DNA from 2 places in the Actinoplanes sp. NPDC051411 genome. Region 2 is predicted to be linked to the other one. Evidence: riboswitches for the same ligand, from Rfam matches in the RefSeq annotation. Region 2 holds a riboswitch; the other holds the start of a gene.

Region 1 (13,907 bases), on a different contig from region 2:
TGGGTCGGCGCCGGTCCGACCGGCGGGGCCGGGGGAATCGGCACCGAGACCGGCTTGACCTGGGTCACCTCGATCTCCTTGCCGTGGTGGACCAGCGTCAGCCGGGCCGCCCCGCCGCCGTTGCGCAGCGAATAGGTGACCTCGTCGGCGGAGACGTCGACCCGCAACCGCAGCCCGTGCCAGAGCATCGAGAACTCGAGATTGGTGATGCGGCTGGGCAGCCGGGGCGCGAACGACAGCTGGCCGTTGAAGTCACGCATGCCGCCGAGGCCGGCGATCAGCGAGATCCAGGTGCCGGCCAGCGACGCGACGTGCACGCCGTCCCGGGCGTTCTGGTGCAGGTCGTGCAGGTCCATCAGGGCGGCCTCGCCCAGATAGTCGTGCGCCAGCTCGAGGTGACCGACCTCGGCCGCCAGCACCGCCTGGACGCAGGCCGAGAGCGAGGAGTCCCGCACCGTGCGCGCGTCGTAGTAGGCGAAGTTGCGCGCCTTCTCCTCCGGCGTGAACGCGTCGCCCCGGATGTACATCGCCATGACCAGGTCGGCCTGCTTGACCACCTGCTTGCGGTACAGGTCGAAGTACGGGTAGTTGAGCAGCAGCGGGTAGGCCTCGGGGGGCGTGTTCTCGAAGTCCCACTCCTGCAGCCGGGTGAAGCCCTGCGACTGCTGGTGCACCCCGAGCTCCCGGTCGTACGGGATGTGCACGGCGGCCGCCGCGTCCCGCCAGGAGGCCATCTCCTCGTCGTCGATCCCGAACTTGTGGGCCAGGTCGGGGTGACGCTTGGCCGCCTCGACCGCGGCGAACATGTTCTGCTGCGCCATCAGGTTGGTGTAGATGTTGTCGTCGACCACCGCGGTGTATTCGTCGGGGCCGGTGACGCCGTCGATGTGGAAGCGGCCGTGCCGGTCGTGGTGACCCAGCGAGCGCCACAGCCGGGCGGTCTCGACCAGCAGTTCCAGGCCGGCCTCGCGCTCGAAGTCGTAGTCGCCGGTGGCCTGCACGTAGCGGCGGACCGCGTCGGCGATGTCGGCGCCGATGTGGAAGCCCGCGGTGCCGGCCGGCCAGTAGGCCGAGCACTCCTCCCCGCGGATGGTCCGCCACGGGAAGGCGGCACCCTGCAGGCCGAGCGTCTGGGCCCGCTCCCGGGCCAGGTCGAGGGTGGAGTGACGCCAGCGCAGCACGTCGGCGGCGGCCGACGGCTGGGTGTAGGTCAAAGCCGGCAGCACGAACGTCTCGGCGTCCCAGAACGTGTGGCCGTCGTAGCCGGGACCGGTCAGCCCCTTCGAGCCGACCGGGCGCTGCTCGGCCCGGGCACCCGCCTGCAGCGTGTGGAACAGGCCGAAGCGGACGGCCTGCTGCACCTCGGGGTCGCCCTCGACCTTGACGTCGGAGTGGTCCCAGAACGCGTCCAGGTATTCCCGCTGGGCCTCCAGGAGTCCCTCCCAGCCGTCGAGCCGGGCGCTGGCCAGCGCCGCGCCGACCTGGTCACGCACGGCGGGCAACGAGCGGTTGCTCGACCAGCCGTACGCCGCGAGCTTGACCACCCGCAGTTTCTGCCCCGGCTCGAGCTTGCAGGCGACGGTCGTCCGCAGCCAGTCGGGGTGGCCCTCGGTGGTGACCTGGTGCTTGCCCGTCGTCTCGATCAGGTGCTCGACGGCGGCGGCCATCCGCAGATCGCTCGCCTTGGTGCGGTGCACCAGCAGGCCGCCCGCCTTCTGCTCGAGCATCTCCTCGGCCTGCAGAGGGTGGTCGAGCACCGCGGCGACCCGCGGGTCCTTGCTCATCGGCGGGAGCTGCTCGTTGGCCACCAGCTCGGACTGCAGGATCAGCCGGGCCGACGCGTCGAGCGGCTCGACCTCGTAGAGGAAGGCGACGACGGCGCGCTGGGTGAACGAGACCAGCCGCACGGTGCGGACCCGGATCGCCTGACCGGACGGGGAGACCCACTCGGCGGTGCGCTCCAGGGTGCCGGCCCGCAGGTCGAGAACGCGCTCGTGGGAGCGCAGGTCGCCGTAGCGCACGTCGAACGGCTCGTCGTCGACCAGCAGCCGCATCAACTTGGCGTTGGTGACGTTGACCATCGTCTGGCCGGACTCGGGGAAACCGTAGCCCGCCTCGGCGTAGGGCAGCGGACGAAGCTCGTAGAACGAGTTCAGATAGGTGCCGGGCAGGCCGTGCGGCTCGCCCTCGTCCAGGTTGCCGCGTATCCCGATGTGACCGTTGGCCAGTGCGAAGACCGACTCCGACTGGGCCAGCAGATCCAGGTCCAGCCGGGTCTCCCGGATGTGCCACGGGTCGACGGGATATGCCCGTTCACGGATCACGGTGGTGCCTCTCGAAGGAAAGAAACAGAAAAGACGTCAGGAATACGCGCTCAGCGCGTGAGCAGTTCGGACAGATCCTGCACGACGATGTCGGCACCGTTGTCGGCCAGGCCCTGGGCGTTGCCACCACGGTCCACCCCGACCACGTACCCGAAACCTCCGGCTTTGCCCGCGGCCACACCGGCCTGGGCATCCTCGAACACTACGCACTGCTCCGGGGGTACGCCGAGCAGCTTCGCGCCGTACAGGAAGGTGTCGGGAGCCGGTTTGCCCGGCAGATGCTGCTCACGGGCGACGATGCCGTCGACCCGTGCCTCGAGGTAGCCGTCGATGCCGGCCGCCTCGAGCACGTCCTTGCAGTTGGCGCTGGCCGAAACGACGGCCCGGCGCAGACCGGCGGCCTTGGCCGCCTTCAGGTAGTCGACCGAGCCCGGGTAGACCTCGACCGCACCTTCCTTGATCTTCTGCAGGACGAGCAGGTTCTTACGGTTGCCGACGCCGTTGACGGTCTCCTGGTCAGGACCGTCGTCGGGGGTGCCCTCGGGCAGGGTGATGCCGCGAGAGGACAGGAAGGTGCGGACGCCGTCGGCGCGTGGCCGGCCGTCGACATATTGGTGATAGTCGGCGCCGGAATCGAAGGGCACGAAGGCTTGTCCGTGCTGCTCCGACCACGTCTTGAGGAACGTGTCGAACGTTTGTTTCCACGCGGCGTTGTGCACCGCGGCGGTCTGGGTGAGCACCCCGTCAAGATCGAAAAGGCATGCTGTCACTGAGGAGGGAAGTCCGAGCACTGGCCCAATGTAGTCGCACGGCGCAGTTCGCGAGCCCGGAAGGGCCGGTTCACATTTGGCCGGCGCTTCACACGCCGTTCAAGATGCTGTTTCAGCGCAGCGGCCGTCCGTCCGGGCGTCCGTCCCCGGATGCGTCATGGGGTGCGTCGATGGCGATCCGCAGGCCGATCGTCGTGCCGATCGGGCCGGTCGCCATGGTGACTTCGTCGCATAGTTGATAGGCCAGCCAGATGCCGCGGCCGCCGACCTCGAACGCGCCCGGCACATCCGGGCTGGACACATAGTGCGCCGGAATGCCGGAGCCGGAATCGGTGACCGTGCACCACGCCGAGTCGCCGGCGAGCCGCAGTGTGATGCGCCCCTCGCCGCCGGCGTGCAGGACGACGTTGGTGACCACCTCGTTGACCGCGAGGACGAAACCGTGCAACCGGTCGCCCGCGAGCCCGGCGGCGGTCAGCGAGCCGGTGACCTCGTGCCGCACCAGGGTGATCTCTTCCCGGCCGAACCGCCGGTCGATCAGGTCGTGCCCGATAAGTTGATCAGCGACCGGGAGACCGAGCACGGGTGCGGGTGCGACGGACCCTCCCGGCTGTCTGCCGGGGACCGAGCGCACGCCCTGACTCAAGCTGTCCTCCACCGTGGTGCAGCCTACGCGGTGAACGGCCGCATGGGCAGGAGGCGCCCGCGATGGCCCTCAGAAGAGGTGCGCCAGCGTCCGGAAGACCTCGGCGTAGAAGTTTCCGTCGATCTCCCGGTAGAGGCTGAACGGCTTGTCGGGGCTGCCGAAGAACGGGCGCAGCGTCCAGGCCAGCTGGGTGCCGACGAAGCCGAACAGCAGGATCCAGATGTAGAGCAGGGTCATGCTCGGCGGGGTGGGCTCGTTCTGCCGCAGCGGACGCGGGTGCGGGAACGGCTGGGGGTGCGGCGCGAGCGCGACGGCGACCAGAGAGCCGTTCTCGCCGGCGGGGGAAGCGGCGGGCGAAACAGCCGGTGCCGGACCCGCCGGCGAGACCGGGGCGGCGGCCGGGGTGGCGGCCGGGGTGGCCGGCTCGGCCGCGAGCAGCCCGTGCTGGTTGAGAACCTTCATGCCGCCGGTCAGGAAGCGCAGCCCGACCAGCGCCGACAACGCCAGGATCGCCACGTTGAGCAGTTTGAAGAAGGCGTAGTCGGGCGCGGTGATCAGGAAGAAGAGGCTGATCGGCGCGAACGCCAGGGCCAGCATCGCGGTGACGGTGAGCGCCACCATGACCATCGCCAGCGACTGCCGGATCGAGAGCCGGGCCCCGAAGACCAGGTTGAACAGGTAGAGCGTCGGCAGGCAGATGGCCAGCGTGACCAGGAAGAGCAGTGGCAGCTTGACCGCCGAGGTGAGCGCCATCAGGGCGCTGTGGAACGAGCCGAGCACCGCTCCGTAGACCGCGAGGGCGATGCCGGAACTGATCAGCATCTGACCGGTGAGCCGCGGGAGGCCGCGGTCCTCGACCACCTGCTGCCAGATGCCCTGCCGGTCACGCAGGATGCGCTCGATCACCAGCAGTCCGGACGAGTCAGCCACGGTGTCCTCCCTCGGTGCACGCTGCGTCGATACGCCATCGATCCGTCGTGTGGGCGGAACACTAGGCCATCGACGCAAACCTGTGAAGAGGGCGGTCGAATCAGCGCCAGCCGACGTCGATCCGGAAGCCCCGCTCGTCGAAGAAGTGCAGCGCGTCCATGCGTACGGCGACCGAGAGCGACTGACCGGGCGAGATCGCCGGGTAGGGCGCCAGCCGGACCGCGAGCTCGGCCGGGCGGCGGGCGTGCCGGCCCGAGTCGCCGAGCACGCTCGCCCGCTCCTGCTCGCCGCGCTCCAGAGTGGTCGCGCCGCCCCGCCCGGTGAGCCTCTGCAGCGCGCCGCCGAACCGCCGCAGCGCGCCGGTGCTCTCGACCGGGTCGCGGGCGGCCTTGCCGGCCAGCTCGTCGACGACGATCGCGGTCGCGCCGACGTCGAGGAAGGCCAGCGACTCGTGCCCGTGGTGCTCCAGGTAGCGGATGCGGCCGTGCAGCACGTCGCCCTGGAAGTCGGGGGCGACCGGGGTGAGCGCCTCGGCCCGCATGCCGACCACGATCCGCTCGCCGTGGTAGTGCGCCACGGTCCGGGCCCGGAGGTCGCTCCACGGCAGATAGAGCGACTGCTCGCCGAAGCTCAGGGCGACGTAGCGGTCGAGGTGCACGTAAACCTGAGCCTCGAGCAGGTTCATGCGGGGCGCCCCGAGGAAGGCGGCGACGTAGAGGGTCGCCGGGCGGCCGTACACCTCGGTCGGGGTGCCGACGTCCTGCAGCACGCCCCGGCGCATGATCGCCACGCGGTTGGCCATGGTCAGCGCCTCGGCCTGGTCGTGGGTGACGTACATGGTGGTGACGCCCAGCTCGCTGGTCAGGCTGGTGATCTCGGCCCGCAGCTCGGCCCGCAGGCCGCTGTCCAGGTTGGAGAGCGGCTCGTCCATCAGGAAGAGGCCCGGCCGGCGAACGATCGCCCGGCCCATCGCGACCCGCTGCCGCTGCCCGCCGGAGAGCTGGCTGGGTTTGCGGGCGAGTACGTCGCCGATGCCGAGAGCGGACGCGATGTCGCCGACCCGCTCGAGCCGGGGGCTGTGCTCGACGCCCGACAATTTGAGTGGAAAGCCGATGTTGTCGCCCACCGTCATATGCGGATAAAGGGCGAAGTCCTGAAAAACCATCGCGATGCTGCGGTCACGCGGCGGAACTTCCAGAACTGGTTCACCATTGAGCAGGATGTCCCCTTCGGACGGATCCTCCAGGCCTGCGATCATTCGCAGAATCGTCGATTTTCCGCAACCGGACGGACCCAGCAGGACCATGAATTCGCCGTCGTTGACGTCGAGACTCACGTTGTTCACGGCTACCGTGCCGTCCGGCCAGATCTTGGTGACGTCCTTGAGCGAGACGGTGGACACCGTCGACCTCCTGCGGGGGGATTGCGTGTGTGAGTCCGGTCCCACTACGGACCGCGACCCGACGCTTACCTTGACGAGGAGTATCGATATGCCGCCATCGGGTGAACGTGCCATTTGCACAGAGTGATCAAGTGATCACAGCAGCTCAGGCCGTTAATCCGGACTTAAGGAAGATCTTGCGGACGACGCGCTCGGCGGCTCCACCGTCGTCGAGGTAGCAGAACTTCGCGCGGAAAGCTGCTCGGGCGCTGGTCGCTTGCGGTCCGGCATACGCACCGGTGTCGAAGATTTCCCGCAACGACCGGAAATCGACGGCAACGGCACCCGGCGGTTCGGCGAGGAGATCGAAGTACGTGCCTCTCAGTTCCTGATAGACCTGCCAATCCGGAACGAAGACCACAATCGGCTTATTGAGTACGGCAAAATCGAACATCGCCGATGAATAGTCGGTCAACATGACGTCGGCCGCAAGATACAGATCCTCGACCACCGGATAGGCCGAGACGTCGACGATGCCGCCACTGGGCGCCGGCGCCGAGCCGGCCGACGCCGAGCCGGCCGCGGGCGGGGGCACGTTGAAGTAGTGGGCGCGGACCAGCAGCACCGTGTCGGGCCCCAGCACCTCGGCCAGCTGCTCGACGTCGAGAACCGGCTTACCGGCCGGAAGCCACTCGCGGTGGGTCGGGGCGTAGAGGACCACCCGCTGGTCGGGCCGCAGACCCAGCCTCTCGCGTACGGCATGGACCTCGGCCGCCGTGGCCGTCGCCAGCCGGTCGTTGCGGGGATAACCGACCTCGAGCGTCTCGTAGCGGCACGGGTAGGCCCGCTCCCAGGCGATCGTCGTGTGTGCGTTAGCGGACACGCTGTAGTCCCAGCGGTCGGCCCGGCGCATCTGGGCCGCGAAGTCGGTGTCGCGGATGCTCGCCGGATGGTCGAGCTGGTCCATGCCCATCATCTTCAGCGGGGTGCCGTGATGGGTCATGACGTGCGTGGTGCCGCGCCGCTTGATCAAGTGGTTGGGCCAGTTGACGTTGTTGATCAGGTAGCGGGCCCGGGCGAGCGCCCGGTAGTAGGCGAAACTGCCGGAAACGACGTAATCGGTGCCCGGCGGCAGGCTCGCGGCGCGACCCCGGCCGACCACCCAGAGGGCTCGCACCTGCGGCGCGAGCTCGGCCGCCTTCGCCGCCACGGCGGCCGGATTGCAGGTCACCCCCCGATACCAGTACGCGGCGTAGAGCGCGAGTGACTGGTCGATCGGCAGCAGCCGGCGCATCGCCCGATAGGCCAGTTGATAGACGCCCTGCCGCGCGCGCATCACCGGCCGCTTGACCCGCCGCTTCCACCGGCGCAGGTCACGCCGGATGTGCCGGGCCCGGCGCAGCGCCCCGTCGGTCACCCGGAACGCCGGATAGGAGCCCCGGCCGACCAGGTCGAAACGCAGCCGCTCGAGCCGAGAGGACGGCTCGGGAAAGCCCGACGCCGGCCGGAAGCGCCGATAATTTTCGGTCATCCGCTGGAAGAAGCGGCGACGCGAGGCGGCCGGCACCCGGGTCTCGTGGCGCAGCACCTGCAGGTAATGCCAGATCATCCGGCGGAACAGCCGCCCGCGAAGATCGTCCCCGACCTCGCCGGCGAGCTCCAGCGCCCGCTCCCAGTGGTCGAACACCTCGAAGTGCCGGTCGCCGACCGTACGGGTGATCGCCCCGGTCCGCCGCTGCCGATAGTGCACACAGGTCCGCGGCAGGACCGTCATCCGCTCGGCCCCGACCAGCAGCGGATAGGTGAACGAGACGTCCTCGTACCAGCCGGTCTCGAACTCCAGCCCGAGCCGGATCAGCAGATCGCGGCGCACCACCTTGTTCCAGGCCACGTGCAATACGTCGAGCACGGCCGGCCACTGCTCGGCAGTGAACGTCTCCGGCGCCCGGGCCATCAGCTTCTTGGCCGTCCCGACGTCGACCCGGCCGTTCCAGTGCACCCGGTCCCAGCCGGCGATCAGCACGTCGGCGCCGGTCTCCCGCAGCCGCCGGACCACCGCGGCGAGCGCGCCCATGGCGAGCCAGTCGTCGCTGTCCAGAAACCAGACGTACTCCCCCTTGGCGTGCTCGAGACCCAGGTTGCGGGCCCGGCCGAGACCGAGGTTCTCCGGGGCGGTGATCACGCGTACGCGGGGGTCGCGGGCCGCGTATTCGGCCAGGATCTCGCCGCTGCGGTCGGGCGAGCAGTCGTCGACCGCGACGATCTCGAAGTCGGCATAGGACTGTTCGAGCACCGAGTCGAGACACTGCCGCAGGTAGGCCTCGACCTTGTAGACCGGCAGCACGATGCTGAGCAGCTTCACGCCGGGCTCCGGTGGTCTTCCAGCGCCGCGCTCCGGCGGTCCCGGCCGGCCGCGCCCCGGCGGTCGCGGATCATCGTGTCGACGAACGAGCCGGCCACCGCCGCGCACAGCAGCGCCTCGCCGAGCGTCGCCCATCCGGCCAGGCCGGCCACCGCGAGCACCAGCACCCGGCCGTCCCACCCGAGCCGGGCCCCGGTGCCGGTCCCCGCCGGAGCACCCTTCTCCATCCGCGCGGTCAGGTCGTAGTGCCGCAGCGCCAGCAGGAAGAGCAGGAGAAAGATCACCGGCGGTGGAGTCCGGCCGATCAGGCCGACGGCGACGACCAGGAGATATTCGGCCGCCCGCAGCGCCGCGGGAACCAGCCAGTCGAGCGGCCCACCGTGCCGCGCCCGGGCCGCCCGGCCGGCGCACAGGACGACAATCGCCGCCAGCGCCAGAACCAGCTTGTCCGATCTGCCGACCCAGCCGGCGAGCAGCGCCACAACCAGGGCCAGGGCGGCAACGGCCCCGAGCCCGGCCAGCGCGAGCGGCGCCGGCCAGCCGGCCCGCGACAGCAACCGCCGGGTCAGCAGACCGTCGTCACGGTGCCGCATCGTGTCGACGGTGTCGAGAACCCCCACCCGCATCGAAAGCGAACGCAGCGAACGCAGCCCCAGGGTGTACGCGAAAGCCAGCGCCCCCCACGCCACGATCGCGATCAGCGCGACCCGCCCATTCGTGAAGATCGCCAGCAGCGAGATCAGGGCCCATCGCTCGCCGATCGGGAAGACCACGATCCGTTTCAGCCAGTACGCCGCCGAGCCGGTGTCGCCCTGCACCCGGTTGGAAGCCGCGCTCAGCTTGGCCCCCACCCCGGCCGTAGCCTGCGGGCGAGGACGGGCGGCGGCCTCGTCGTGCAATGCGCCGTACCACGTGTCGGTCATGTGCCGCACGGTCTGCAGAAGGATCGCGGTGATCGCGAGCGGCCACGCGTCGGGCAGACCGATGCGGTCGGCGCCGGCCGCGAGACCGGCATAGACCGCGTACTCCTTGGCCCGGTCGGCCATCGTGTCGAGCCAGCCGCCGAACGTGCTGAACGTGCGGGTGTAGCGGGCCAGCTGACCGTCCACACAGTCCAGCACGAAGCCCAGATAGAGGAGGAGCCCGCCGAGGACCATCGCCGGCCGCGACGCCTCCCAGAAGCCGAGCGCGGCGGCGACGGCGAACAGCACCGACAAACCGGTCACCGCGGTCGGGCTCAGACGCAACCGGGCCGCGGCCTTGGTCACCAGAGGCGACCACGAGCTCACCGCGTACGTCGTGAAGAAGTCGTCCTTCTCCTTCACCGCGAGCCGCAGGCGCGCCTTGTCCTCGTCGACCGCGGCCACCGCGGCCTCGGCCCGCTTCAAGGACTCGGGCGTGCGCACCTGCTCGGCGTGCAGCAGCCGCACCGGAGTGGCGATCGGCACCAGGCCGTTGGCCAGCAGAGCCGGCAGCAGATCGTCGGCCGACCTCATCTGCCCGGCCGCCTCGGCCAGCACCGGCAGATCAGCCGGGGCGATCATGATGGCCCCGGCGAAGCGGGCCGTGCCCGGGCCGTCGGCCGCCGGCCCCACTCGGCCACGGTCGTCGCGCAGGTCGCCCGACGGATCGGCGACGACCAGCGCGGTGGTGCGCCCGGCCGGCTCGGTCGCGAGCGTCCACAACAGACTCGGATGGGCCACCAGGTTGTCGGCGCACAACAGCACCGGTTGATCTCTTGCCAGCGTCGCCATCTCGCTCCCCACGCTCACCCGGTAGACCTCGGACGCCCCGGCCGCCCGCAGAGCGGCGGTCAGATCGTCGACGAGCCGAGCGGCGTCGGCGGGATCGAGGGAGTTGCCTGGACCGGCGTAAAGGACGGCCAGCGTCACCCCAGCATCACCGCTTGCCTCCTTGGCCCGCCCGATGTGTCTAGTGAAAATCGGCCCGGGAAATCTAAGGGTTGGGAGCTGAAGGAGAGCTTAACAGCGGGTGTTCAGCGGGTACGGGTCACCCGTACGGGGATCCGGCCGCCGATCTCCACCTCCAGATCGAGGGAAGACCGGCCGGGCGCCCATACCGTCGAATCAGGTCGCGGCGCCCGCCACGGCCCAGCCCGAAGGAGTGGTGACCGTGACCCGCCTCTACCGACCCCGCAACGACCGCTGGATCGGCGGCGTCTGCTCCGGCCTGGCCCGCCGCTTCGGCGTCTCCTCCGGCGTGATGCGCCTGATCTTCGTGGTGTCGTGCCTGCTCCCCGGCCCCCAGTTCATCATCTACCTGATCCTCTGGGCGCTGATGCCCAGCGAGTAGGGTCGAATCGGGTCGCGACTGGCGAGGGTGGAGCACCACCGGGGAACGGCCCGAACCGGATTTTCGGGTGCCGACCGCCTGGGCGCCTCCTCACCAGGAGGCACTATGCGACTTCGCTACGGCATGAACCCTCATCAAACCCCCGCGACCTGGGAACCGGTCGAGGCCGGGACGGCACCCTTGCGGGTGATCAGCGGGCTTCCCTCGTACGTCAATCTGCTGGACGCCATCGGCGGCTGGCAGCTGGTCCACGAGGCCGCCCTGGCCTTTGATCGTCCCGCGGCGGCATCGTTCAAGCACGTCTCCCCGGCCGGCGCGGCCGTGGCCGGGCCGATCGACCCGGCAATGGCCGCCGCCTACCGCCTCAGCCCCTCCGGCGTCGGCGCCCTGACCGGCGCCTACGCGCGCGCCCGAGACGCCGACCCGAAAAGCTCCTACGGCGATTTCGTCGCCGTCTCCCACCCGGTCGACCTCGAACTGGCCGACTTCCTCCGCGGCGTCGTCTCGGACGGCATCATCGCGCCGGGCTTCGAACCCGGCGTCGTGGCCGCCCTGGCCGCCAAGAAGAGCGGCCGCTTCCTGATCCTCGAAGCCAACCCGTCCTTCACCCCGCCGCCGGTCGAGGTACGCGAGGTCTACGGCCTGCGCCTCACGCAGCCCGTCGACGCCGGCCTTCCGGCGCTCTCGGGCGACCTGCTCCTCGGGGCGGTGATCACCCGCTACACCCAGTCGAACTCGGTGGTCTACGTAAGGGACGGGATGGCCCTCGGCGTAGGGGCCGGCCAGCAGTCCCGGATCGACTGCACGGCGCTGGCCGGTGCGAAGGTCGACACCTGGTGGCTGCGGCGGCACCCGTCAGTGCCGACGCCTTCGCCGGACCGCCTCCACGACCGGGTGAACGCGCAGCTGGCAGCGGCCGCCGCGGTCCCCGACCCGGCCTCCTGGCTGGCCCGCCTCGACGGGGTCGCGTTCGTGTCGGACGGCGCGCTGCCGTTCGCCGACAACGTGGCCGAGGCCCGGCGGCACGGCGTCTCCTCGATCGCCGAGCCGGGCGGATCGACCCGCTCGGCCGAGATCGCCGCCGAGTGCCGCCGCCGGGGCGTCGAGCTGATCCAGACCGGGCGTCGCCTCTTCCGGCATTGACCCGGTTGGATGAGGCCTACTGAAACGGCCGCACCTCCTGAGGCCAGCCGCAGGCCATCGCGATCTTTCCCGCCCACTGCCGGGCTGCCTCCTCGTCGGCCACATCGACCACGGTGAAACCGCCGAGGTGCTCCTTGGACTCGATGTAAGGGCCGTCGGTGAACAAGGGCGTGCCGCTCGACGCATCGACGCTGAATACCGGGGCTTCCTCCCGCAGGCCACCGAGGAAGACGAAGACGCCGGCCTCCTTCATCTCGGTCCTGAGCGCGCCGACAGCCTCGGACGCCGTCCGGAGATCATCGTCCGTGAGCTCAGGCACCCACTCGTGGTTGAAGGCGATGAGGTACTCGGTCATGTCTGCTCCTCGCGCCGTTTGATCACTTGCGGTCGCTTCCATCCTTCCTACGAGCAGTGGAAGACCGATCGGACACCGCGCCGGAACGTTTTCCGCGCGAGGACGCCCGCCGGGCGCCTGCGCAGGCTCGCGGCGTCGCCGTCGATCGCACCGACCGGCCGGACGGAACGCCGGAACACCGAGCTGCGACACATCCGTGATCGGCCCAGACGCGCGCGGTCGGGCCGATCACGGGGTCGGGCCCTACGCGGTCCGGCCTTACGCGGCCGGCAGCGGGGCCACGTCCGGGTCGAGCCATGTTTGACGGGCCTCGGCGGAGGCGAGGCGAGCGCTGGAGTAGTGACCGGTGAGCAGACGTTTGTCCAGGAGCCGGGGGAAGCGGCCGAGGAAGGCGGCGAAGTCGTCCGGGCCGCCGGGGACGTGGTGGGCGACCAGCCGGGTCCAGGCGCCGGTCATGGTGGCGTGGTATTTCTGCGGGGCGCCGGCGTAGCGGGCCGTGCGGCGAATGCCGTCGCCGATCAGGTCGGTGGCGGCGGACGGGCCGTGGCGGCGGACGGCCAGCCAGGCCAGGTGCAGGTGTTCTCGGTGTCCGAAGCGGTCGGCGGAGGCCATCACTTCGGCCATGAGCGATTCGAAGGCGTCCATGCCCCGCAAGCTACGACCCGGCGGCTCGCGGCGCGACCGAATTGGGCCGGAGCCCGACGTCGTCGGGCTCCGGTGGGCAGACATGGGGCTATGGGTTGGTGAAGGTCACCGAGACCGAGGTGAAGCCCAGGCGGGCGAAGAGACTCTCCAGCATCTTCTGGGTGTTGGCCTGGGCCCGCTGGTCGAGACCACTGCCCTTGGCGGCGTCGGTGATGCGCTGCTGGGCCAGCTGGTAGACCTTCTGCTGCTTGTTGGGATCGTTTTTGAAGGCGTCGCCGATCCGGTTGAGCAGGCCCCTCTGTTCGGCCACGACGTAGCTCTTGTCCATGTCGAGGGCGGCCGTGGACTGCTGCGGCGGGGGCAGCGTGATCGTCACCGACTTCCTGGTGTCGTCGATCTTCAGCGCGTTGGTGCTCAGGGAGCCGAAGTCGACGTACTCCTCGACCGTGCCGGACCCGACGAACAGGGTGCGGTCATTGATCAGGAAGTCGGGGATGTTGTTCTTGTCCGACTGCAGATCGACGATGACCTGGAACGTGCCGTCGGCGGCCACGTAGCGGCTCAGGTCGCGCATCGACTGCAGCAGCACCGGCTGGCTGCGGTCGGTCGTCTTGGCGGCGAACGGGTTGCTGAAGCTCGGCAACACGTGCACCGCGCGCAGCCCCAGGCAGGCGGCCACGATCAGCGCGAAGACGAACGCCGTGAAGATCAGCAGACGGGCGAAACCGCTGGGGCGGCTCGGCGAGTCGGCGGTCGTGTCGTCCGAGGTGGACGAGGGCGGGGTGGCGGGGGGAGGAACGGCGGGACCGGCGGCCTCGTCGGGGACCGGGTACTCCCTGGTCGGTTCCTCGACATCCGGTGAGTTAGCCATGACTCAAAGGTAGAAGACGGGTACGACAATTTCGACTTGTCAGCCGGCGAAAGCGTTCAAACCTGTCAATTTCTGGCCGATCACCAGCTGATGGATCTCGGATGTTCCCTCGTACGTGAGGACGCTCTCGAGGTTGTTCGCATGCCGCATGACCGGGTATTCGCCGC
Region 2 (14,154 bases):
GAACTCCTGGTTCCACACCGCGTTGGTGTTCGACCCGATCTGGCTGTTGCGGGTGAACCACTGCTGCTGGGAGTACTGCCCCTCGGCACCGGTCATCCGCGAGTCGGCGATGTAGCCGCCGGACGCCCAGCCGTAGCCGTTCGGGGCCAGGTTGACGCCACCGTGCACGTCGATCCGGCGGAACGGCGCGGCCTGCGAGACGGCCCAGCGGTCGTCACCGGAGACCGGGTAGAGCGACAGGTTCTCCACCGACCGCCAGAAGTTCTGGGTCGCGTTGCCCTGCATCCAGCCCGCGTCGACGGTCACGTCGCCGTGGATCTGGACGTCGTCCGGGTTCTGGCCCAGGCCGATCACCGAGGTGTAGAAGCCGACCTGGATGTTGAGGCCGCTGTACGAGCCCGGCTTGAACGCCAGGACGTAGCGCTGGGTGCCGAACTGGTTCGACTCCTGCTGGTGGAAGATCGTGTCGGCCTGGCTCTGGATCGACGCCGCCGACATGCTCGGGTCGAAGACGATCACGTTGGAGCCGAGGCTGCCACCGCCGGGCTGGGTCGGGCCGGTCGGCTGCGTGGTGGGAGGCGTCGTGGTGCCGCCGCCACCGGCGCTGCCGAAGACCTTGAACTCCCACAGCGAGTAGCCGTAGCCGGAGGTGCGCGCCGTGCCGTACATCCGCACGTAGCGGCCGCTGCCGCTGACGTTCAGGGTCTGCGTGCCACCGGCGCTGGTCGTCGTCGAGTAGATCGACGTCCAGTTGGTGGCATCGTTCGACGTCTGGATCTGGAACGCCTTGGCGGCGGCCGTCTCCCAGTCGAGTTCGACCGAGGTGATCGTGGACGTCTGTCCGAGGTCGACCTGCAGCCACTGCGGGTCGGAGAACGCGCTCGACCAGCGGGTGCCGGCGTTGCCGTCGACAGCTTCCGACGCCAGGTAGGCGCCGGCGGCCTCGGTCGACGACGCGGTGGCGGGCTTGCCCTGCGAGAGCAGGGTGTCGGCCGCACTGGCGCCGAGCGAGGTGGTAGCGGCGTACCCGGCGATCACGGCGACCACGAGGCCACCGATCGCGCCGAGGCGCCAGGGGGAGCGTCTCCGCGGGGGTGCGGAGTTAGCGGGGATGGTCATTGCTTCTCCTTGGGCGGGGAACTGCAAGGGGGACTTCTTGCACCCTGGGGGAAGCTGATCTCCACATTACGGGGAGAGCGCTCCCCCGAGAACGACGCTAAGGATGGGCCGGTGAACTGTCCAGAGTTCGGCCCAGTTCCGGAACCGATCGATAACCGTCACGGACTTGTGGATGTCATCTTGTTGCGCAATGGGACGGTGCCCTTTCGGGCATCGTTGCTGGTAGATGAGTTGCGTCCGATTCCCTTTCGGGTCCGGCGAGGCCGTCGGGGACCTTCGATAACAGAACCGCCGCAACCGGTTCCGGCGCGAACCGGAAAGACTCCCATCAGCTCCTCGAACGCGCATATCTGGACAAAAGTTCGGGAAGCGCTTTCTGGCCGACCACTTACTAGGCTGATCTCATGCGGCTGGTCCTGACCACTGACACCCACCTGCCCAAGCGCGCCCGCGACCTGCCGGCCCCGCTGTGGTCGGCGATCGACGAGGCCGATGTGGTGTTCCACGCCGGCGACTGGGTCGACGAATCCACCCTCGACGCGTTCGAAGCGCGCTCGGCCCGCCTGATCGCCTGCTTCGGCAACAACGACGGTCCGGGCCTGCGGGCCCGCCTCCCGGAGATCGCGTACGCGGACCTGGCCGGCCTCCGGACCGCGGTGCTGCACGACTCGGGGCCGTCGACCGGCCGCACCGAACGGATGGCGGCCCGGTTCCCCGATCTCGACCTGCTGGTCTTCGGCCACTCACACATCCCGTGGGACACCACCGCCGCTTCCGGGCTGCGCCTGCTCAACCCGGGCTCGCCGACCGACCGCCGGCGGCAGCCCCACGCGACGTACATGACCGCCTCCGTCAGTGCCGGCGTCCTGAGCGACGTGCGCGTGCACGAGCTGCGCCGGTAGGGGTAGCCGTACCGCGGAAGTGGGTGCTGGCCGGGCTGACTCGAGGACGCCGAGTTCCTAGCGTCAGTCCTATGAGGAAAACGCTGAGTTTGGGGATCGCGGCGACCCTGGTGGCGGGGTCGTTCGCGGTGGCGGGGGCACCGGCGCAGGCGGCGCCTCCGCACGGCGGCGGGCTGGTCTCGGCGACCACCCTGCACGAGTACGCCACACGCGCCGACGTCGACGCGTACCTGACGAGTGACCACTTCGACCCCGGCACCGACCACTACGGCGTGCAGACCTTCCGGCTGGTCTATCGCACCACCAGCGCGACCGGGAAGCCGACCACCGCGAGCGGACTGGTCGCCCTGCCGCTCAACGGGGCCCGGCGGTTGCCGACCGTCGAATTCGCCCACGGCACCGAGATCTACCGGGCCGACGCGCCGTCCACCTCGGACGACGTGTTTCTGAAGGGGCCGTCGCTCACGTTCGCGTCGGCCGGGTTCGCCGCGGTCGCGCCCGACTACCTCGGGCTGGGCCTCGGACCGGGCGCGCACCCGTGGATGGACGTGCCGTCGGAGACGACGGCCTCGCTCGACCTGCTGCGGGCGGCCCGCACCTTCGTCACCCGGCAGGGACGCGCACTCGACCGGGACGTCTATCTGTCCGGTTTCTCGCAGGGCGCGTCGGCCGCTCTGGGCCTCGCCCACACTCTGCAGACGGGTGGCGACCCCTGGTTCCGGGCCGCCGCGGTGGCGCCGATCAGCGGTGCCTACGACTTCCGGCACGCGGAGCTCCCGGCGCTCTTCACGACCGAGGTCAACCCGGTGCTGGCCAGCGCCTACACGACATATCTGCTGACCGCGTACGACCGGCTGCACGACATCTACCGCGACCCGGCCGACGTGTTCCAGCCCGACTACCTGGCGCTGGCCGGCATGTTCGACACCCGGCACACCGGCCAGCAGGTGCTCGGCGCGCTACCCGCCTCGATCGACGACCTGCTGACCGACCGGGGCCGGGCGATGCTGCTGCACCCGACCGGGCGGTTCGCCGACGCGCTGGCCGTGCTCGACAGCGTCTGCACCGACTGGACGCCGCGCATGCCGGTGCGCCTCTATTACAGCCCGGGTGACGAGGAGGCGGTCAACGCCAACACCTTCCACTGCCACGCGGCTTTGAAGGCGCCGACGGTCGACCTGGGCGTGGACCGCGACTACAACGGCTTCGTGCACGAGGGCTCGGAGGTCCTCGGCGTACCGGAAGTGACCCGGTGGTTCGCCCACCTGGCCGCCTGATCGGATAAAAAGATGCCCGGTCGCCTCGGCGGCCGGGCATCTCAGAAGGTCAGAGCGTGACGCTCGGGTAGAGCGGGAACGGCGCCAGGAGCTCGGTGGCCTGCTTGCTGATGCGGTCGGCGAGGGCCGGGTCGAGGATGTACTTCGCCTTGGAGCCCTCGGCCGGGCTGGTGCCGGCGAGCACGGTGTGGATCAGGTCGGCGATCTGGTCCATCTCGGGAGCGCCGAGGCCGCGGCTGGTCAGCGCGGGCGTGCCGATGCGGATGCCCGAGGTGTACCAGGCGCCGTTCGGGTCCTGCGGGATCGCGTTGCGGTTGGTGACCACGCCCGAGTCGAGCAGGGCCTGCTCGGCCTGGCGGCCGGTCAGGCCGAACGGGTGCACGTCGATCAGCACCAGGTGGTTGTCGGTGCCGCCGGAGACCAGCTGCACACCGCGCTTGAGCAGGCCCTCGGCGAGTGCCTGGCTGTTGGTGACGATCTGCTGGGCGTAGGTCGAGAACTCCGGCCGGCGGGCCTCCGCGAAGGCGATCGCCTTGGCCGCCATGACGTGGCTGAGCGGGCCGCCGAGGACCATCGGGCAGCCGCGGTCGACCTGGTCGGCCAGCTCGGGCTGGGCCAGGACGGCGCCGCCGCGCGGGCCCCGCAGGCTCTTGTGGGTCGTCGTGGTGACGATGTGGGCGTGCTCGACCGGGTTGAAGTCGCCGGTGAAGACCTTGCCCGCGACCAGGCCGGCGAAGTGCGCCATGTCGACCATGAAGGTGGCGCCGACCTCGTCGGCGATCTCGCGCATCTTGGCGAAGTTCACCTTCCGCGGGTACGCCGAGTAGCCGCCCACGATGATCAGCGGCTTGAACTCCTTGGCCGTCTCGCGCAGGGCCGCGTAGTCGATCTGACCGGTCGCCGGGTCGACGCCGTAGCTGCGCTGGTCGAACATCTTGCCCGAGATGTTGGGCCGGAAGCCATGGGTGAGGTGGCCGCCCGCGTCGAGGCTCATGCCGAGCATGCGCTGATTGCCGAACGCCTGCCGCAGCTCGGCCCACTCGGCGTCGTTGAGGTCGTTGACTTGCCGCTTCTCGAACTTCTTCAGATGCGGTACCTCGACCCGGTCGGCCAGGATCGCCCAGTAGGCGACCAGGTTGGCGTCGATCCCGGAGTGCGGCTGCACATAGGCGTAGGGAGCGTTGAACAGCGCCTTGGCGTGCTCGACCGCGACCGCCTCGACCGTGTCGACGTTCTGACAGCCGGCGTAGAAGCGGCGGCCGATGGTGCCCTCGGCGTATTTGTCGGACAGCCAGTTGCCCATGGCCAGCAGGACGGCCGGGGACGCGTAGTTCTCACTCGCGATCAACTTCAAGGATTCCCGCTGGTCGTGGAGCTCCTTGACGATCGCGTCGGCGATCCGGGGCTCGACACTTCGCACGACCTCGAGGGCGGCGCGGAAAGCGGTGGATTCGGGAGTCAGATCAGACATGGGACCTCCTTAGCACGATGCTGAGGCCCAGGCGCACGGCAGGTCGTCATCTCGACGGGACCGCTCCCCGATGGTGACCCATCCCAACGCGCCAGTCACGGCCCGCCGCCGAGCATACCGGCCCCGATAACCGTTTGCCGCCCGGTCCGAACGGGTGGAAGTGTGGCGCCCAACGACTCGGAGTGGGGTGCATTTGATGCCGGCCAGCGGTGGTTTCCCGACGACCTATCCGGAAATCCGACCACTGCGAAGGACGCATCGACATGGACCTGGCACGCCACTACACCATCCGCGAGGGTGACGCCCGCATCCTCAACCCGTTCGCGCCCGAAAAGCTGGCGACGCTCGGCCGCGTGATCAAGCTGCGGCCCGGTTGGCGACTGGCCGACTTCTGCTCGGGGCGGGGCGAGATGCTCTGCACCTGGGCCCGCGACCACGGCATCACCGGTCACGGGGTCGACATCTCCACGGTCAGCATCGCCATGGCCCGTCAGCGGGCCGCCGACCTGGGGGTCGACGTGACGTTCGGCCACGGCGACGCGGCCGAGTTCGTCGCCGACGCGCCGGTCGACGTCGCCGCCTGCATCGGGGCGACCTGGATCGGCGACGGCGTCGCGGGCACGATCCAGATCCTCGAGCGCAGCCTGAAACCGGGCGGGATGCTGCTCATCGGCGAGCCGTACTGGCGGCTCGACCCGGCCGACGACGAAACCGCCCGATCCTGCGGGGCCGGGCGGAAGGACGAGTTCCGGTCCCTGCCCGAGCTGGTCGGCGGCTTCGGCGAGCTGGGCTGGGACGTGGTCGAGATGGTTCTGAGCAGCCAGGACGACTGGGACCGCTACGAGGCCTCGCACTGGCTCAACCTGCGGCGCTGGCTCGACATCAACCCGGACGACGAGCTGGCGCCCCGGCTGCGGGACGAGCTGCACACCGGCCCGGCGCGTTACGTGCGATACCGGCGCGAATATCTCGGCTGGGGCGTGTTCGCGCTGCTGAAACGCTAGGTAACAAGCTGCCCGCGTGAACCGCGTACAGCTTCTGCTCATCGTCGGCGCCGGGATCGCCGTTTCGGCGATCGCCCGGCGCCGCGGTGCGGCACCCGGCCTGATCATCGTGGTGCTGGCCGCCGCGGCCTCGTTCCCACCGCGCACGGCCACCGGCCGTTCCCCGGCCGGTCGGAGATCCAGGCGATCGCCCTGTTCGTCACCCTGGGCACGCTGCTGATCCAGGGTACGACCGTGAAGGCGATGGCCCGGTGGCTGAAGTTCGACCTCGCCGCCGACCGGGCGGCCGACGCCGACATGCGGGAACGCGCCCGGCACATCGTCGCCGAGGCGGCAGCCGAACCGGCCGACCCACCCCGGAGCGGGGGACTACGAGTCCCTTCCTCCGCCGCGAGGGGCCGGGCACGCTGGATGGTGTGACTGTGACGATGGATCGGGCGCAACTCGCGGACTTCCTCCGCACCCGTCGCGAGGCGCTCCAGCCGGAGGACGTCGGTCTCCCCCGCGGGCCGCGGCGGCGCACCGGTGGCCTCCGCCGGGAGGAGGTGGCCACCCTCAGCGGCATGTCGACCGACTATTACACCCGCATCGAGCAGCAGCGCGGCCCGCAACCGTCCGAGCAGATGCTCGCCGCGATCGCCCGCGGCCTGCACCTCAGCCTCGACGAGCGCGACCACCTGTTCCGGATCGGCGGCCACGCCGTCCCGCGGCGGCTGGTGCGCGACGACCATCTGAGCCCGGGCCTGCTGCGGATCATCGACCGCCTGCAGGACACCCCGGCGATCGTCGTGAACCGTTACGGCGAGACGATCCTGCAGACGCCGATGGGGGTGGCCCTGCTCGGCGACGACACCCACTTCACCGGCCTGAACCGGAGCACGGTCTACCGCTGGTTCACCGATCCGGCCAGCCGCAACCGTTACGTCGCCGAGGATCACCCGCTGCACGCCCGGGTCTTCACCGCCCACCTGCGCCAGCGATATGCCGCCGACCCGGACGGGCGGGCCGGCGAGATCGTGAACGCGCTGCTCGCGATCAGCCCGGAGTTCGCCGAGGTCTGGGCCGAGCACGAGGTCGGGATCACCCACGTCGACCGCAAGCGCATCGTGGTTCCCGACCTGGGCGTGCTCGAACTGTGGTGCCAGAACCTGTTCGACCCCGAGCAGGAGCAGACGCTCGTGGTCTTCACCGCGGCGCCCGGTTCGCCCAGTTACGAGAAGCTCCAACTGCTGGCCGCCGTCGCCTGACAGTTCCGGAACTGATTTTCCTTGCCGCTTTCCTTGCCGTGACGATGGACATCGATGAGACTCGCCCAAGAGAGCGCTCTCTGTCGTCGATCCCTACGCCGGTTCCCCGACCGGCGGACGACCGGGGGCGCACCACCGCCATTCCCCAGGAGAGTTCATGAGACACGCCATCCCCAGGCGTCGCCCTCGGCTGCTCACGGCAGTGCTCGGCGCCGTACTCGTCGTCCTCGTCGCCGCCTTCGCGGCCCTCACCTCGGTGCAGGCCCACGCCGCCTCCACCCTCATCTCGCAAGGCAAACCCGCGACCGCGTCGAGCAGCGAGAACGCCTCGTTCCCGGCCGGCGCCGCGGTCGACGGAAACACCGGCACCCGGTGGTCGAGCGCGTTCAGCGACCCACAATGGCTCCAGGTCGACCTCGGCTCCACGGCCACCATCACCTCGGTCACCCTGAACTGGGAGGCGGCGTACGCGAAGTCCTTCCAGATCCAGACCTCGGCCAACGGCAGCACCTGGACGACGATCTACAGCACCACGACCGGCGCGGGCGGCGTGCAGAACCTGACGGTCAACGGCACCGGCCGCTACGTGCGGATGAACGGCACCGTGCGGGCCCTGCCGTACGGCTACTCGCTCTGGGAATTCCAGGTCTTCGGCTCGGTCAGCGGCGGCACCACGACACCGCCGACCACCCCGCCCACCGGCGGCTCGGGCAACACCATGCCGGCCTCCTTCTGGGGTGACACCAGCGGCATCCCGGCGGCCAAGAACGTCGTCGAGGTGCAGATCCTCAACCGGACCAACGGCAAATATCCTGACAGCCAGGTCTTCTGGAGCTTCAACGGGCAGACCCACTCGATCGCCGAGCAGCAGTTCCTCGACATGCCGGCGAACTCGGCCGGCCGGATGTACTTCTACCTCGGCTCGGCGAACAGCCAGTACTTCGACTTCATCGAATTCACGGTCGGCGCCGGGGTCTTCAACGGCAACACCACCCGGGTCGACGCGTTCGGCCTGAAGATCGCGATGCGGCTGCACTCGAAGGACGGCACCGACCAGCAGGTCGGCGAAAACTACAACACCTTCACCGAGGACCGCGCGACCACGTTCGCCCGGTTCGCCGCCGCGGTGCCGGCCGAATTCCAGCACGAGGCGACCGCGACGTCGCCCTACCGCATCCTGGCGCCGGGCAGCGACTCCAACTTCCTGCCGGGCGGCCCCAACCAGAACTACATGTCCTCCTACGCGGCCGCGAACGGCATCACCGCCACCACGCAGCAGATCTTCGGCTGCAGCGGACCGGAAGCGTCCAACGCGGCCCAGTGCGCGGCACTCAACCGGCACACCGCCGACCTGCCGGCGTCACAGCAGCAGACGGTGAGCAACTACTACCGGGCCGCTCCGGCCAACTACTACGCCAAGTTCTGGCACGACAACGCGCTCGGCGGGCTGGCGTACGGGTTCCCGTACGACGACGTCGCCGGCCAGAGTTCGTTCATCACCCACGGCAATCCGCAGTATCTGCAGGTCGCCGTCGGCTGGTAAATGATTGAGCGGGGCTCCCGTTCCGGGAGCCCCGCTCGTCTCAGGCCGTCCGCCTCCTCCGCAGGAATGGGTCGGACAAAGCAGGCGGCACATAACCGCGGTCGCCCGGATTCACATTCACGCCCGGCGGCACGATCTCGTCGATCCGGTCGAGAATGTCGGCGGTCAACGTCACGTCGGCGGCGCCGATCTGCGACTCCAGATGCTCCATCGTGCGAGGCCCGATAATCGGCGCCGTCACCGCCGGGTGCTGCAGCACAAAGGCCAGCGCCAGGTGGATCAGCGGCATCCCGGCCTCGTCGGCCAGCTTGCCGAGCGCGTCGGCCGCCTCCAGCTTCCGCTGATTCCCGGGCTGCGACATGTCGAAGCGGGCGGGCAGCCGCTGGCTGCGCTTGGAATGCGGCAGGTCGGCGCCCACCCGGTACTGCCCGCTCAACCAGCCGCCGGCGAGCGGACTCCACGGGAGCACGCCCATGCCGTAACGCTCGGCGGTCGGCAGCACATCCGCTTCGATGCCGCGGACCAGAATCGAATACGGCGGCTGCTCGGTCATGAACCGGCTCAGCCCCCGCCGCTCGGCCGTCCACTGCGCCTCGACGATCTCCTCGGCCGGATAGGTCGACGAGCCGAACGCCCGGATCTTGCCCTGCCGCTGCAGGTCGGTCAGCGCACCCAGCGTCTCCTCATGGTCGGCCTCGGTGTCGGGCCGGTGAATCTGGTAAAGATCGATCCAGTCGGTGCCGAGCCGGCGCAGGCTGTCCTCCACCGCGCGGATGATCCAACGGCGGGAGTTGCCCTGCCGATTAGGGTCACCCCGGGTGCCGGGTGGCGCCTCCACGGGTACGCCCATCTGACCGTGCACCTTCGTCGCCAGGACGACATCGTCCCGCCGCCCCTTCAACGCCTGGCCGACAATGATCTCCGACTCGCCCTGCGAGTAGACGTCGGCCGTGTCGATGAAGTTGATCCCGGCATCGAGGGCCCGATGGATGACCCGGATGGACTTGTCGTGGTCGGGCTCGCCCCAGGCGCCGAACATCATGGCGCCGAGGCAGAGCGGGCTCACCTGCATTCCCGTACGTCCGAGGCTGCGATATTCCATGCCCCCGACGTTATGACGGCCCCGGGCGAACCGCTCGGTTTCGTAACTCAGATTGCTTGCTTGTTACGGATTACATCGACGAGACTGACTGCGTTGCGCTCCCCCGCCGCCGGCCCCCACCCGGATCAGCCGGCCCTTCCCCGGGCCCGAAGTCCGTCCCCCACGACGATCCGCGGCGGCAGGGGAGCGCATTTCCCCGCTGCCGCCACTTACGCGAAGCCGTGTTGACACCGCCCGGAATCCGGACCTCCGCTCTTTGTCGAAGTCGTTTTGGCATGATCGAACGCTTACAGGGGCGCCTGATTCTGCGGAAAAATTCTCTCGTGCGACAGCTTCAGCTTTTCACCACGGCCGAATTGGCTCGAATGCGCGACCGCACGGCATCACGCAACTATTCTCCCGAGCGCGACGAATTCCGCCGCGAGCACAAGCGCCACCGCGACTGGGGCCTCGCACGCCGCTACGCCGCGAAGCGACAACGACTACAGGCCGCACCCGGGGCCGACGATGTCGATCAGCGCGTTCCGCTCACGCCGGCCGTTCCGAGCAACTCGACCGGCATGAAAGGTTCCGCCGACATCGCCGGCCCAGTCAGGTCGCCTGGCCCAGCAGACACGGCAAGCTCGGCTCGTCCCGTCCGTCCGCCCAGTGCGGCCAGCGCGGAGAACGCGGCGAGTGCGGGGCACGGCGGGCCCGGCCAGCGCAGCGGCGCGGCAAGTCCAACCAGCGCGGCCAACATCGCAGGCGCGGCAAGCACGGCAGGCACCGGCAGCTCAGCCAGTCCGGCGAGCGCGGTGAGCCCGGCGGGCCCGGCGGGCCCGGCCAGCGCAGCGGGCGCAGTCAGCCCGGTCAGCCCGGCGGGCCCGGCCAGCGCAGCGGGCGCAGTCAGCCCGGTCAGCCCGGCGGGCGCGGTCAGCGCGGCTGGCCGGGCCCGCCCCGCGGGCCGGGCCAGCCCGGCGGGCCCGGCCTGCCCGGCGTGCCCGGCAGGCCCGGCCAGCCCGGCAGGCCCGGCCAACCCGGCAGGCCCGGCCAACCCGGCAGGCCCGGCCAACCCGACCGGCACGCCCACCCGACCAGCGCGGCGAACCCAGCCAGTGCGGCGAGGGCAGCATGCAGCGCGAACTCGCCCAGCGCAGCGAACCGGTCAAGCGCGGCCAGCGTGCGGCTGGCTTGGCCAATCCGACACCCGGAGCCAATCCGACACGCGGGGCCAACCCGGCACGCGCGGGCAACCCGGCACGCGCGGGCAACCCGGCACCGCGCGGCCAACCCGGCACCGCGCGGCCAACCCGGCACCGCGCGGCCAACCCGGCACCGCGCGGCCAACCCGGCACCGCCCGGGCAACCCGGCACCGCCCGGGCAACCCGGCACCGCCCGGGCAACCCGGCACGCGCGGGCAACCCGGCACCGCGCGGCCAACCCGGCACCGCCCGGGCAACCCGGCACGCGCGGCCAACCCGGCACGCGCGGCCAACCCGGCACGCGCCGCAGCCGCGGCCGAGCCCGTGGCGGGGCCGGGCGAGGTGAGTCGATCCGGTCGGGCGTGTCGCCCGAACCGGGTCAGTGGGCGGGCGCCAACCAGCTCTGGTGCACCGACCCCCATAGAGCGCGCCGCCACAGCCGGGGTTTTGAGCGGCCGGATTCGCGTAGTGACGGTCGCCCCTGGTGTGCACATATCTGCCTGCGGCTGTGGGACGGGCCGGGAATCGGCGGAAGAGGCTGATGGTGTCTTTGGATTGGAATCGGGGTGGGATTTAGAGAAATCTATTTGGTAGAGAGTGCTGCGGTTCAGACAGACAGGGTCAGCCACAGCGCCAGCACGCCCGCGCACAGGGCGACCGGCACGGTGAGTAGGCCCAGGCGGAGGAATTCGCGGGCGTCCGGGGCTGCGTCGCGGGTGTGGAGGATTTGGCGCCACAGCAGGGTGGCCAGGGAGCCGACGTAGGTCAGGTTGGGGCCGACGTTGACGCCCAGCAGGACGGCCATGAGCAGGCCGCGTGACGAGGCGACGGCGGGGACCAGGACCAGGGTGGCGGGCAGGTTGTTCAGGACGTTGGCCAGTAGGGCGGCCAGGAACGCCACCGCCAGCAGTTGCAGTAGGCCGCCGTGGGTGGGGACCAGGGCGTGGACCAGGCGGTCGAGGCCGTGTTCGCGGACGGCCAGGACCACTATGCCCAGGGCGAAGACGAAGGCGCAGAACGGGAGGTTGGCTTCGCGGATCAGGGTTCGCGCGGGGGTGCGGCGGGGCACGGCCAGTGCGGCGGCGCCGGCTGCGGCGATCCATCCCGGGTGTACGCCCAGGGGGCCCGCTGCGGCGAAGCCGGCCAGGGTCAGCCCCAGGACGGCCAGTGCGTAGCGCGGAGTGGGGATGTGGTCGTGGTCGGGGACGGGTTCGGTGCGGGCGTTCAGGTCGGCGCGGAAGAACCAGGTGAAGGCCGCGAACTCGGTGAGGATCACGGCGGTCCAGGGCAGCGCCATCACCGCGGCGAAGCCGAGGAAGGTCAGGCCGCTGGCCGAGAACGCGAGCAGGTTGGTGAGGTTGGAGACCGGTAGGAGCAGCGAGGCCGAGTTGGCCAGGTGGGCCGACGCGTACACGTGCGGTTTTGGTCTCGCGCCGATGCGGGCCGCCGTGGCGAAGACCACGGGGGTCAGCAGGACCACGGTCGCGTCCAGGCTGAGGGTGGCGGTGGTCAGCGAGGCCGCGGCGAAGACGGCCACGAGCAGGCGTCGGGCCCGGTGCCGGCTCAGGTGGGCGGCTAGCGCACCCGCGTACCGGAAAACGCCGTGCTCGCCCGCGAGATGCGCGAGCAGAAGCACCGCCGCGAGGAAACCGACCGTCGGGCCCAGGGCCCGGATTTCCTGGCCGGCGTGCCGGACCGGCAGCAGGCCGGTGGCCACCGCCAGGATCGCCGCGGGCACCGCGGCGACCGCTTCCGGCAGCCCGCGGGGCCGGGCCACGGCGAACGCCAGCACGGCGACGAGCAACGCCACCGCGGCGATCATCGGCACCGCGTCAGGTTACGAGTCGAACAGGTCCTTCGCACCCGAGACCGTGAGCACCCGGTCGACCACGTCGTGGGAGTTGACGACCTGGAAGCGGGCGTCGTGGGCCCGGCTCGCGTTGAAACCGTCGATCAACGCGCCCAGCGCCTCCGAGTCGAGGAACGACACGTCCCGCAGGTCGACCACCACGTCGCCGTCGGTGACGGCCAGCAGCAGCGCCTCGCGCAGGTCGTCGCGGGCGTTGATGTCCAGCTCGCCGGAGATGCGAAGGATCGTGGCCGCACCGTCGCCCGTTCGCTCCGCGCCGATCTTGTAGGAGTCCGCCACGGTGACTTTTTACCAGCCGCGGGGCCGATCAGCTCGGGAAGCCGGCCCAGACGTGCTTGGTGGCGCCCGTGATGTACCAGCCGACGTCGACCGCGAACTCCCGGGTGAGCTGCAGCCCGAGGCCGCCGGCGCCGAGCGGGCGGTCCTCGTCGAGCACCGGCGCCGCCTGCAGATCGTGGTCGGCGACGTCGATGATCAGGCGGTCGTGGTCGCGCAGCAGCCGCACCTCGGTCGGCGGCAGGCCGTGCCGGAGGGCGTTGGTGGCCAGTTCGGTGGCCACCACGGCCATCCGTTCGGCCAGGTCGCCGGGCGTGCGGTTGGCGCTGCCGGCGACCGCGTCGCGCAGGTCGGCCCGCAGTCGGCGCAGCTCACGGAAGTTGTCGAGGCGCCAGCAACGCAACTCGACGGCCGCCGGATGCGGGACCGAGGCGGGCAGCGAGGACATGGCGTCCATCTTGCCCAGATCTAGGAATTTGAAGCACCGGCCGACCGGCCTAATCCATCCGGCTCTTCTCGCGTCCGGCCGTCACAATCAGCGCATGTATGTGATCCGGGAGCGGTTCTTCCACATCGGCGACGACTTCGACGTGCTCGACGAGCACGGCAACAAGCTGCTGCGCGTCGACGGCAAGGTGTTCAGCGTGCGTGACAAGGTGGTGATCGAGGACCCGTCCGGCCAGGAAGTGGCCAGTGTTCACCGGCACCTGGTCGCGCTGCGCCCGACGTATGAGATCAGGATCGGCGGCGAGAAGGCGGCCGAGGTCAAGAAGCACCTGTTCACGCCGTTCCGCGACAAGTTCACCATCGACGTCCCCGGGTCTGACGACTTGGAGATGAAGGGCAACCTCACCGACCACGAGTACGTCATCGAGCAGGGCGGCGACGAGGTGGCCGCGGTGTCGAAGCGCTGGCTGACCATTCGCGACACGTACGCCGTGCAGATCGCCGCCGGCGTGGAACCGCTGCTCATCATCGGTGCCGTTCTCGCTCTCGACCTCGCGATGGACCGGGAGGAAGAGAAGGAGGACAAGAAGCAGAGGTCCAGAGATGCAGATGAGTGAGTAAATGACAACCCAAAGTCACTCATACTTTCGGCTAGTTTTCTCTCGTCCTCTCGGATAGGGGTTCCCATATCCGAACGGCCTAGTGCCCGGTCGA

Evidence for each region. A riboswitch is a leader RNA that binds a small molecule or an ion and turns the genes downstream of it on or off. The one in region 2 is predicted to bind ZMP and ZTP.
Region 1: it holds a riboswitch for ZMP and ZTP, as region 2 does, so the genes downstream of both, AB0M88_RS12650 (phosphoribosylaminoimidazolecarboxamide formyltransferase) here and AB0M88_RS36980 (glycine hydroxymethyltransferase) in region 2, are expected to answer to the same signal.

The regions. Positions count from the first base shown of each region.
Region 1 is NZ_JBFBAD010000018.1:16,368-30,274, reverse strand. Features, by position in the region: gene AB0M88_RS12690 (glycoside hydrolase family 65 protein) at 1-2,324, opposite strand, end outside; gene AB0M88_RS12685 (beta-phosphoglucomutase family hydrolase) at 2,375-3,115, opposite strand; gene AB0M88_RS12680 (ATP-binding protein) at 3,207-3,677, opposite strand; gene AB0M88_RS12675 (hypothetical protein) at 3,810-4,670, opposite strand; gene AB0M88_RS12670 (ABC transporter ATP-binding protein) at 4,771-6,072, opposite strand; gene AB0M88_RS12665 (bifunctional glycosyltransferase family 2 protein/CDP-glycerol:glycerophosphate glycerophosphotransferase) at 6,218-8,413, opposite strand; gene AB0M88_RS12660 (DUF5941 domain-containing protein) at 8,410-10,305, opposite strand; gene AB0M88_RS12655 (PspC domain-containing protein) at 10,538-10,726, shown strand; ZMP/ZTP riboswitch at 10,731-10,817, shown strand; gene AB0M88_RS12650 (phosphoribosylaminoimidazolecarboxamide formyltransferase) at 10,832-11,869, shown strand; gene AB0M88_RS12645 (YciI family protein) at 11,886-12,224, opposite strand; gene AB0M88_RS12640 (hypothetical protein) at 12,483-12,869, opposite strand; gene AB0M88_RS12635 (DUF4230 domain-containing protein) at 12,958-13,740, opposite strand; gene AB0M88_RS12630 (acyl-CoA dehydrogenase family protein) at 13,780-13,907, opposite strand, start outside.
Region 2 is NZ_JBFBAD010000091.1:1,151-15,304, forward strand. Features, by position in the region: gene AB0M88_RS36965 (discoidin domain-containing protein) at 1-1,119, opposite strand, end outside; gene AB0M88_RS36970 (metallophosphoesterase) at 1,524-2,021, shown strand; gene AB0M88_RS36975 (lipase) at 2,093-3,298, shown strand; gene AB0M88_RS36980 (glycine hydroxymethyltransferase) at 3,348-4,769, opposite strand; ZMP/ZTP riboswitch at 4,788-4,878, opposite strand; gene AB0M88_RS36985 (class I SAM-dependent methyltransferase) at 5,033-5,773, shown strand; gene AB0M88_RS36990 (hypothetical protein) at 6,017-6,193, shown strand; gene AB0M88_RS36995 (helix-turn-helix transcriptional regulator) at 6,202-7,020, shown strand; gene AB0M88_RS37000 (beta-1,3-glucanase family protein) at 7,178-8,563, shown strand; gene AB0M88_RS37005 (aldo/keto reductase) at 8,604-9,665, opposite strand; gene AB0M88_RS37010 (hypothetical protein) at 10,180-10,734, opposite strand; gene AB0M88_RS37015 (SLC13 family permease) at 11,455-12,669, opposite strand; gene AB0M88_RS37020 (STAS domain-containing protein) at 12,685-12,996, opposite strand; gene AB0M88_RS37025 (ATP-binding protein) at 13,025-13,441, opposite strand; gene AB0M88_RS37030 (LURP-one-related family protein) at 13,536-14,057, shown strand.